Regions from separate parts of the Paenibacillus cineris genome, predicted to be linked through region 4. Evidence: riboswitches for the same ligand, from Rfam matches in the RefSeq annotation. Region 4 holds a riboswitch; each other region holds the start of a gene.
The links. Region 4 has a riboswitch for thiamine pyrophosphate ahead of KI379_RS30735 (ECF transporter S component). Riboswitches for the same ligand answer to the same signal wherever they lie in the genome.
Positions count from the first base shown of each region.

Region 1: linked by a shared signal. The riboswitch ahead of thiE (thiamine phosphate synthase) and the one ahead of KI379_RS30735 (ECF transporter S component) in region 4 are both predicted to bind thiamine pyrophosphate.
Region 2: linked by a shared signal. The riboswitch ahead of tenA (thiaminase II) and the one ahead of KI379_RS30735 (ECF transporter S component) in region 4 are both predicted to bind thiamine pyrophosphate.
Region 3: linked by a shared signal. The riboswitch ahead of KI379_RS22420 (ABC transporter substrate-binding protein) and the one ahead of KI379_RS30735 (ECF transporter S component) in region 4 are both predicted to bind thiamine pyrophosphate.

Region 1 is NZ_BORU01000001.1:557,677-559,876, forward strand. It holds gene yhbH (sporulation protein YhbH) at 1-524, opposite strand, end outside; TPP riboswitch at 763-872, shown strand; gene thiE (thiamine phosphate synthase) at 1,016-1,663, shown strand; gene thiS (sulfur carrier protein ThiS) at 1,647-1,844, shown strand; gene KI379_RS02985 (thiazole synthase) at 1,853-2,200, shown strand, end outside.
Region 2 is NZ_BORU01000001.1:2,134,114-2,136,313, forward strand. It holds gene KI379_RS10190 (class I SAM-dependent methyltransferase) at 1-256, shown strand, start outside; gene KI379_RS10195 (YrdB family protein) at 362-688, shown strand; TPP riboswitch at 823-927, shown strand; gene tenA (thiaminase II) at 1,067-1,765, shown strand; gene thiM (hydroxyethylthiazole kinase) at 1,762-2,200, shown strand, end outside.
Region 3 is NZ_BORU01000002.1:358,247-360,446, forward strand. It holds gene KI379_RS22415 (thiamine-binding protein) at 1-139, opposite strand, end outside; gene KI379_RS22420 (ABC transporter substrate-binding protein) at 194-1,243, opposite strand; TPP riboswitch at 1,461-1,573, opposite strand; gene KI379_RS22425 (VOC family protein) at 1,648-2,034, opposite strand.
Region 4 is NZ_BORU01000005.1:319,244-321,443, reverse strand. It holds gene KI379_RS30740 (ABC transporter ATP-binding protein) at 1-270, opposite strand, end outside; gene KI379_RS30735 (ECF transporter S component) at 263-874, opposite strand; TPP riboswitch at 954-1,067, opposite strand; gene asd (archaetidylserine decarboxylase) at 1,349-2,143, shown strand; gene KI379_RS30725 (SDR family oxidoreductase) at 2,162-2,200, opposite strand, start outside.

The sequences.
Region 1 (2,200 bases), on a different contig from region 4:
TTTTCCAGGATCGTCCGCTTCTTGTCGATGTTGGACTGCATGCCTTTTTTGCGGATGTCGTTGAACGTGATCGATTCGGTTTCGACTTCCTGCTGCTCTTTCGGCTTCATATTCGGCAGCTCCAGCTGATCGAACAGCATGTTCTCCAAGTCTTCGAGGCTGATCTCGGCTTCCATAATGTCCTGGCCAGGCTGGTCGCCGGCTTTTTCACCTTGACCCGGCTTTTGCACCGGATCCCTGCCCAGCACGTCTCCCACCTGGCTGTCGCCGTCTCCCTGGCCGACATGCTTTTGCTTCTGGTAGTTATAAATGAAACGGTATTCATCGAGGCTCCGGATGGGTACCTTGATGATTTGCTTACCGTCCGACATCACGATGTTTTCTTCTGTGATCAGGTCGGGCAGGTTCTGCTTGATGATTTCCTTAACCTTCTCCTGATGGCGGACCTGATCCTGGTACCCTTTCCGGTGCAGTGACCAGTCCTCCTTGGACACCACAAACAGCGAATGATCGTCTGATGGCATGTTCAGGCACCTCCCATGTTCCCATACTCAGCACAAACTTTGGCTTGTTAAACATTTATATTCACGGGCGGGGACGATATGTGATGACGCAAGAGATAAAATAAGAAGTTTGCCGCACCCAAATATATGAAATTTTGCGAGAATCGCTGCTATGGATGAGATAAGCGTTCCGATGCCGGTGATCTCACTCTGGCTATTGCCAAAAGTCAGCAGTTTGGGCTATAGTGGTTGTGAAATTAAATAGGAATGCGGGTGCTGGATGAAGTCCGGCTGAGATGGCAGCCTTGTGCTGCGGACCGTTAATCTGATCCAGGTAATGCTGGCGTAGAGAATATCATTCGAATTGCGGTGCCATTCGTGTATTTCTCGAATGGTTTTTTTGTGTTAACCGGGTAAGAGGGCGCTTTCGCAAGATGAGGGCTTACCTTTCGCGATGATAGAAGCCGGCATGAAATGGAGGGAAAGGCAAAGGGAAGAGAGGAGAAGCAGTCATGGTCGATTTTCGTCTGTACGCGATTACCGGCGAGACGTTCCATCCGGGACGCCGGCTGGTGGACGTGATGGAGCAAGCTATTCGGGGAGGCGCGGACATCGTTCAATTCCGCGACAAAACAAGCGGAAGAGAGGAGCTGCTGCGCAAGGCGGCGGAGCTGCGGGAGCTGACCCGCCGCTACGGCGTTCCTTTTATCGTGAACGATCACGTTGATATCGCGATGGAGGTGGACGCGGACGGGGTTCACCTCGGTCAAGGCGATATGCCGATCGCGGAAGCCAGAAAGCTTGTCGGCTCCAAGATCATCGGCATATCCACCCATGCGATTTCAGAAGCGCAGCTCGCCGAAGCGGAAGGGGCGGATTATATCGGCGTCGGGCCAATCTATGCGACGGCTACGAAAGCCGATGTGGTGGATCCGGTCGGTCTTTCGTACGTTCGGGAAGTCGCCGGGATCATCAAGATCCCGTTTGTGGCGATTGGCGGCATCAAGCTGGGCAACGTGGACGAAGTGATCCGGGCCGGTGCGAGCCGCGTCTGCGCGGTGAGCGAAATCGTCGGCAGCCCTGACCCGGAAGCGGTATGCCGGGCGTTCATTCACAAGCTTGAAGGTAGAGGAGGAGCGGCGGATGGAACTGGTCATTAACGGAATAAAGCGGGAGCTGGCGGCCGAGACGGTAGCCGATGTCCTCCGCCTGCTGGGGCTGTCCGGCAGGCCGGTCATGGTGGAAGCGGATGGACAGGTGCTGAAGATCGAGCAGTGGGAGACGACTCCGGTTGTACCTGGAATGAAGCTGGAGCTGGTCCATTTCGTAGCGGGAGGTTGAAGGGAAAAATGAGCAGAGATAATTGGCAGGTTGGCGGACAGGAACTGTCGTCGAGGTTGTTTTTGGGGACCGGGCTGTTCCCCGATCCTTATGTGCAGATGGAGGCGATCAAAGCTTCGGGAACCGAGGTGCTGACGTTCGCTATCCGCCGGATCCATCTCGATTCGGTGGAGGATGATTCGATTCTGCAGCATGTGGAGCCTCAGAAATACATCTACCTTCCCAACACGTCCGGGGCGACAACGGCCGAAGAGGCGGTCCGGATAGCCCGGCTGGCGCGGGCTTCGGGACTCAGCGACTGGATCAAGGTGGAGATTAGCGCCAATAAGCGCACGCTCCTGCCCGATCCGATTGAA
Region 2 (2,200 bases), on a different contig from region 4:
ACCGGATTATTTTGTACGGGAGCTGCTTGTAGACCGGTGGACGAAGAAGGAGGCAGGCAGCGTTGAAGTGACGTTCTTCCGTAGACCCCTGCAGGAAATCGTCAATACGACGTCAAGCTGGTTTGTACTGGACCGGCTTGTCGAACCAAGGCCGGTTCCCGAGTTTCTGGAGCGGCTGCCGGAGTCGGCCGACTTCTACCAGCGGATTCTGCATCACCCGCATTTTTTAATTGTGAAAGCCCACAAGCCGGAGTGAGAGAGGAAGAGTCGCTGCGGTAGGCAAGAAACAATCGGCATAATTTTACTCTGAGAATGGCTTCATTCCAAAGGCCCTGACCGGCCCAAAACGGAGGGTTTGGCAATGATTGTGATCGACCTTATCTTTTTTCTAATGGAGCTGTGTGCACTGGCAGCCTTTTGCCTGTGGGGATTTAAGCTGGATACCGCCTTGTGGATCCGTATCGTGGCAGGAATAGGTTCGCCGATTGTCGTTGCTGTTTTTTGGGGCATGTATGTCGCACCGAAAGCGACCTTTCCGGTGACGCTTCCCGTCCGGGCTGTGCTGCAGCTGATTGTATTCGGTCTGGCCGCGGCTGCGCTGTACGGATCGGGTTATCGAACGGCCGCTGTCATTTATGCCGCTGTCGTCATCGTCGAGATGATCCTTTCTTACGCGTTGAAAAGATAAACACTTGAAGGTGGAAGGAGATCCGCATAAACGATCGACAAGCTTTTTCCCGGTATCCCGCCTGCAGCTTTTTTTGTTTGACAACACCGGCAAACGGAGCTACAGTTATTCATGAACTTGTAAAATATCATACGAAAATCCACTAGGGGAGCTGCGGAGGCAGCTGAGACAAGTGATCGCTTGGACCCTTTGAACCTGATCCGGTTAATACCGGCGGAGGGAAGTGGAGCAGGCCTTTACATACGCAACTTTCTTGATGAGATCCATTCAGGATGACACTGCAAATAGCGGCCGCTCCATTTCGGGGCGGCTTTTTTGTGTTGGCTTCCCCGCGCTCGAACATGCGATTTTCGTCAAAATTTACGGAGGTGCATTATTATGACCCGGTTTACCGAAGAATTGAGACACGCGGCAGATCCCATTTATCAAGCGATCTTCCAACATCCGTTTGTACGGGGGATTGCGGAAGGTACCTTGTCCAAGGAACAGCTGATTCACTATGTGAAGCAGGATTTTGAATACCTGAACGCCTATATCCGGATCTATGGCATTGCCATATCCCGATGCGATTGCCGGCAGACGACCGCACTTTTTAACGAACAGATCTCGTTTATTTTGAACAGCGAAACGCATCCCCACCAAAACTTTTGTGATGTCGCCGGTGTTGCATATGAGGAACTGCAAGGCTATCCGCTGGCTCCATCGGCCAATCATTACATCCGGCATATGCTGAACGTCGCCCACGAGGGGGGACTTGAGGATATTGTAGCTGCCCTGTTACCTTGCCCGTGGACCTATACGGAAATCGGCCAACGTCTTCTGGAGGAAGTCCAGCCGGAGAAATCCCATCCGTTTTATGAATGGATGCACTTTTACGGGGACCGGGAAAGCGGCGTGACGGTACAGCTGCGGCGGCTGCTCGACGAATGGGCGGAGGGCCTTCCTCCCGCAAGAAAAAAACGGCTGATGGAGCATTTTCTGACCAGCTGTCAGCTGGAGTACATGTTCTGGGATATGGCGTTTACGCTTGAGGATTGGCCGGTTTCCCTGGCTGCGGCGGAAGGGGTGGGACGATGACCGCCAATATGTTTCCGTCCGGACTCATCCAGCTTCCTTTACGGATAAAAGAGCAGCGTCCGCTCATTCACAACATGACGAATGTGGTCGTGACCAACTTTACGGCCAACGGCCTGCTTGCCCTTGGCGCCTCCCCGGTTATGGCCTATGCCAAAGAGGAGGTGGCCGATATGGCTCGGGTCGCCCAAGCCGTCGTCCTCAATCTCGGAACCCTGAGCAGCGAATTGGTGGAAGCGGCGATCATCGCCGGCCGATCGGCAAATGATCATGGTGTTCCGGTGTTCCTGGATCCCGTCGGCGCGGGAGCGACCGCATTTCGCACGGAGGCTGCGCTGCGGATTTTGCGCGAGGTCCGCGTGTCTCTGGTTCGGGGCAACGCAGCGGAGGTCGCCCATCTCATTGGTGAATCCGGCGCGATTAAAGGCGTCGACGCAG
Region 3 (2,200 bases), on a different contig from region 4:
TCGTCGTTTCCAGCGGGTGCACCTCATGCTTCACGCCGGACTGCTGAATGACCTCAATGGCACGATCGACGTAGGCGTATGAGTCTTCGTTGCCCGGCGTCTTCGGGATCACCTGAATGCTTAACAGCGTATTGGCCATGCGAATCTACTTCCTCTCTTCATAGGTTACGGTAACTCTTAGGTTATGTGCGGCTTATTGTTCCGGCAAAAAGTCGTTCGTGTACGCACTCTTCACGTCCAGCGGCTTGTCCAGCAGCTTGTGATCGTACATCCAGTCGGAATAGCCCTTCCAGATCTGTTCCTTCTGCTCGCCCCAGCGGGCTGCGTCGTCTTGATATTTAGGACTTAACCATTTCTGGCTTTCGATCACCAGCTGCTTATCGAGGTCCGGCACGTCCTTCAGCAGCAGGTTGGCAGCTTCTTCCGGCTTGTCGATCGCGTACTGATAACCTTTGGCGGTCGCGCGCATAAACGCTTTAACCAGCTCGGGGTCATCCTTGATCTGCTTCTCGTTTGTTACGAGAACCGGTGTGTAGTAGTCCAGCTTCTCGGAATAATCTTTGACATACAGCATGTCCAGCGGCTCGCCGCGCAGCTTCGCCTCGATACCGGTCCAGCCGTAGAAGATCCAGGCGAAGTCGATGTCCCGCTTCACGGCGGTAAAATAATCGGCGTCGCCCATGTTGACGATTTTTACCTTCTTCACGTCCGCCTTGTCGATCTCCATGATGGAGCCCATGACAGCTTCTTCGACAGGGGAACCCCAGCCGCCGTAGGTTTTGCCTTCAAAATCCTTCGGCGTCTTGATCCCCCGGTCCACCGGTGCGGCAAAGCCCGACGTATTGTGCTGGATGACCGCGGCGATCGAGACGAGCGGCACGCCCTGCGTGCGGGCCTGGGTCACGCTCTCCTGATAGCTTACGCCGAAGGGCGCCTTGCCGGAAGCGACCATGGCGTCGGCGCCGGTGGAGCCCGGCTGCACGATCTCGACGTTCAAGCCTTCTTCTTTATAATAGCCCAAGTCTTTGGCAGCATAGAGCCCAGTATGGTTCGTGTTGGGCGTCCAGTCGAGGACGACTTTGACGTCCTTCAGCGGCTTCGCTGCGGTGTTGTCCTGGCCTGCCGTGGTGTCGGAAGCGGATGTTCCTTCTCCGCCGCCCGTGTTGTTCTGGCTGCCGCCGCATCCGGCAAGCGCCAGTACGAGCATGCAGACCAGCAGCAGGCCGATGGATTTGTTCTTCATGGCTTTCTCTCTCCTTTGATGTCCGGCCGTTCTTATTCTCTCTGTGGAAGCATCGACCGGTGATCCCCTCTCCCCGTTATATTTAGAATCGTAAGCCGATCTGAGTGACTGAATCATAGAAGCATTCGCAAGGCGTAATCCCGTTTTTCACTAGTATGAATGAAAAAAGCGCCCCGTAAACGGGACGCTTCATATGCGCAAGATCAGCACGGCTTGTAAGCCGTGACAAACGGTTTCCTACGCTGGCATTACCCAGATCAGGTTAAAAGGGTCAGTATCTTGAAGGGATACAATCTCAGCCGGCCAATTCCAGCACCCCGGATTCTATAAGGTTTTCGGGTTGTTTTCCTCCCATATTATAGTCCATCCCCATGGGGGTGTCCAGACATCCGCCCGATTCCAGATTATCTCTGGAAAAATTCGATCCATTCTTTTTCCGGACCATAGATAAAGAAATATTGGTATCCGTTCGGCAGGGTCACGATTTCCTGATCGATCAGCTCCACGCCGTCGAGCGCCTGGATCCGCTCAAATTCCTTCTGAATATCGTCGACATGGATCGCAAAATGGTGCACCGTGCCCTCAGCTGGCAGGTCGTAGCTGTAGCCTTGAATGAGCTCGATTTCCGTCTCGTTACTGCCCCCGAAGCCGAGAAACGCCAGCTGGAACACGCCGTTGGTGTGTGTCAGCCTGCCTTTCAGCTCCAGGCCCACGATCTCGGTATAAAATCGGATAGTTGACTCTAAATCCCGTACGACGATGCCGACATGATCCAAACGTTTATTAGCCATATGTATAAGCTCCTTTTCATAGTACTTATAAGTAATGGGTTTGCCCTAAATTAAGGCCATTATAGCATTTAAATCCGAGGTGTAAGGCAACTTTATGTAAACATCATTGTTTATAAATTATAGGCTGCTTGGTGGTATTGAACTAGTCAGGAACGGGGGAGAGGGT
Region 4 (2,200 bases):
GACTGCCGGAATCAACCCGCCGAGCACCTGCAGCAGCGTCGATTTCCCGCATCCGCTTGGGCCGAGCAGAAGCACCTTTTCCCCGGCCGGCACGGACAGGGAAACATCCTTGAACACGAACGCCTTCTCACCCGGAAACTTCAGGCGCAGGTCCGTTACCGAAACGGCAATTTGCCTGCTCCCTTGATCCGTCCTTTGATCCGCTCCTTGACCCGTCTCATGCACCGCCGAATGCTGCATCGTCGCGATACCCCGGTTAGTCTCAGTCATGATCGAGCGCTTCATAATCCTTGGCTGTCACCGGCCGGAGCAGCTGGGTTACTCCGGTTGCTTCCAAAGCTTTGGTCAGGGCATACGCCAGGTACCCTGCGAGTACCGCCGAGCTGATTAACCGCATCACATACTTCAACACGATCATCCATGTCGTATAGTCCGTGACGTAGCCGTAGTACACATCTACCAGGAATGATCCCAATCCCGAAGCCATGCCGGCCAGCGCCGCTACCCCCATGGAGAATTTGCGGTAACGGAACAGGGCGAAGATCAGCTCCGCGGCTAGACCTTGCGCCACGCCGTAAATCGCCAGCTGAAGGCCCCATTCACTGCCGAACAGAATTTCTACGTGAGCCGCGGCAACCTCGGCCAGGAGGGCTACGCCGGGCTTGCGGATCAGCAGCGCGGCAAGCGTCGAAGCGAGGAACCACATGCCGTACATCAGCTCATCCGCTTGGAAAAACAGCGGCTTGAACAAGTCGTTCACCGAACCCCAAAAATGGTACACCACCCCGATCACGAGGGAGAGCAGAATCGTCACGAGCAGGTCGCTGAGCTTGAGCCCCTTCGGCCGATCCATCTGCATCGTACTGCTGTTCATTTGACAACATCCTTTCTTTTTCCAAAATTGGGCAATAAAAAAACCCCCTGGATAAGCGAGGGAGATCGTCAAATAAGCCCATAAAAGGACTTGAATTCTCTACGCTGGCATTATCCAGATCAGATTCCCGGTCAGCAGCGGTTCATTAGCTGCACTCTCAGCCCGATTCGCTCGAGCTCCCGTATTCCCATATGTACACAGATGAACGCAAGGCGCGGCATCGCCGCCTCCTGGTCCCGGAGCCATCGCCGTCCAAAGCGATGAGATGCTTGGGTTCGATTCCGTGTAACAGGCACCTCGCCGCGATGAGTCGACGTCGGGCCCGTATTGATTCCAAAATACATGATCCTCGAAGGATTGGCAATACCATTTTTCTCCGGGTCGGTTTCCAGCATGTGTTGCATATTGATTTGGTAGCCGTTCTATGTCAATATATTCAGAGTGCTACAGGCACGTATGGAAGGGAGATTAGGCATGACAAAGAAATTACTGCGGCTCATGACAGAGCTCTCCTCGCGAAAGTGGCTCTCTTCCATGATGGGACGCTTCTCGCACAGCCGACTCAGCAGAGGGATCATCCCTACGTTTATCAAAAGCTATCAGATCCCGGCGCATGAAGCGGAGAAAGAAATCTATGAATACCGCACGCTCAACGAATTTTTTTCGCGGCGGCTGAAGCCTGGCATGCGTCCAATTCACGAAGGCGAGCACGTACTCACGAGCCCCGTCGACGCCAAGATCACCGCAATGGGTGAAATCACCTCAGGCACGATTCTGAACGTGAAAGGGCAGGATTATTCGGTGGCGGAGCTGCTTAATTTCTCTCCCCACCTGGAGTTATATAAACATGGCTATGTCTTTGTGCTGTACCTCAGCCCTACCGACTATCACCGGATCCACTCTCCAATCACAGGCGTGAAAGTGGAGAGCGAGCATATCAAGGGCCGGTGCTACCCGGTCAATGATTTTGGCATGACCCAGATGAAATCCGTGCTGTGCCGCAATGAGAGGCTGATAACGTATATCAAGGGAGCCCTGGGAGAAGTCGCGGTCGTCAAAGTCGGCGCCATGAATGTCAGCAGCATCCGCTACGACGACGAAACCGCCAATTCCTGGCGTAACGGCGATCCGCTCGCCTATTTTGAGTTCGGTTCGACCGTCGTGCTGCTGATCCAGGACGGCGCATTCACCCCGCGGACAGACCTCCGGACCGGAGATCATGTCCGCATGGGCCAGCTGCTCGGTCAGCTGCACCCGCATAAAGGCTGAACCGGAAGCGAATCCGGCTCAGCCTTTTTTGCTTAGGAGCGCGAGCATAATCCGCTG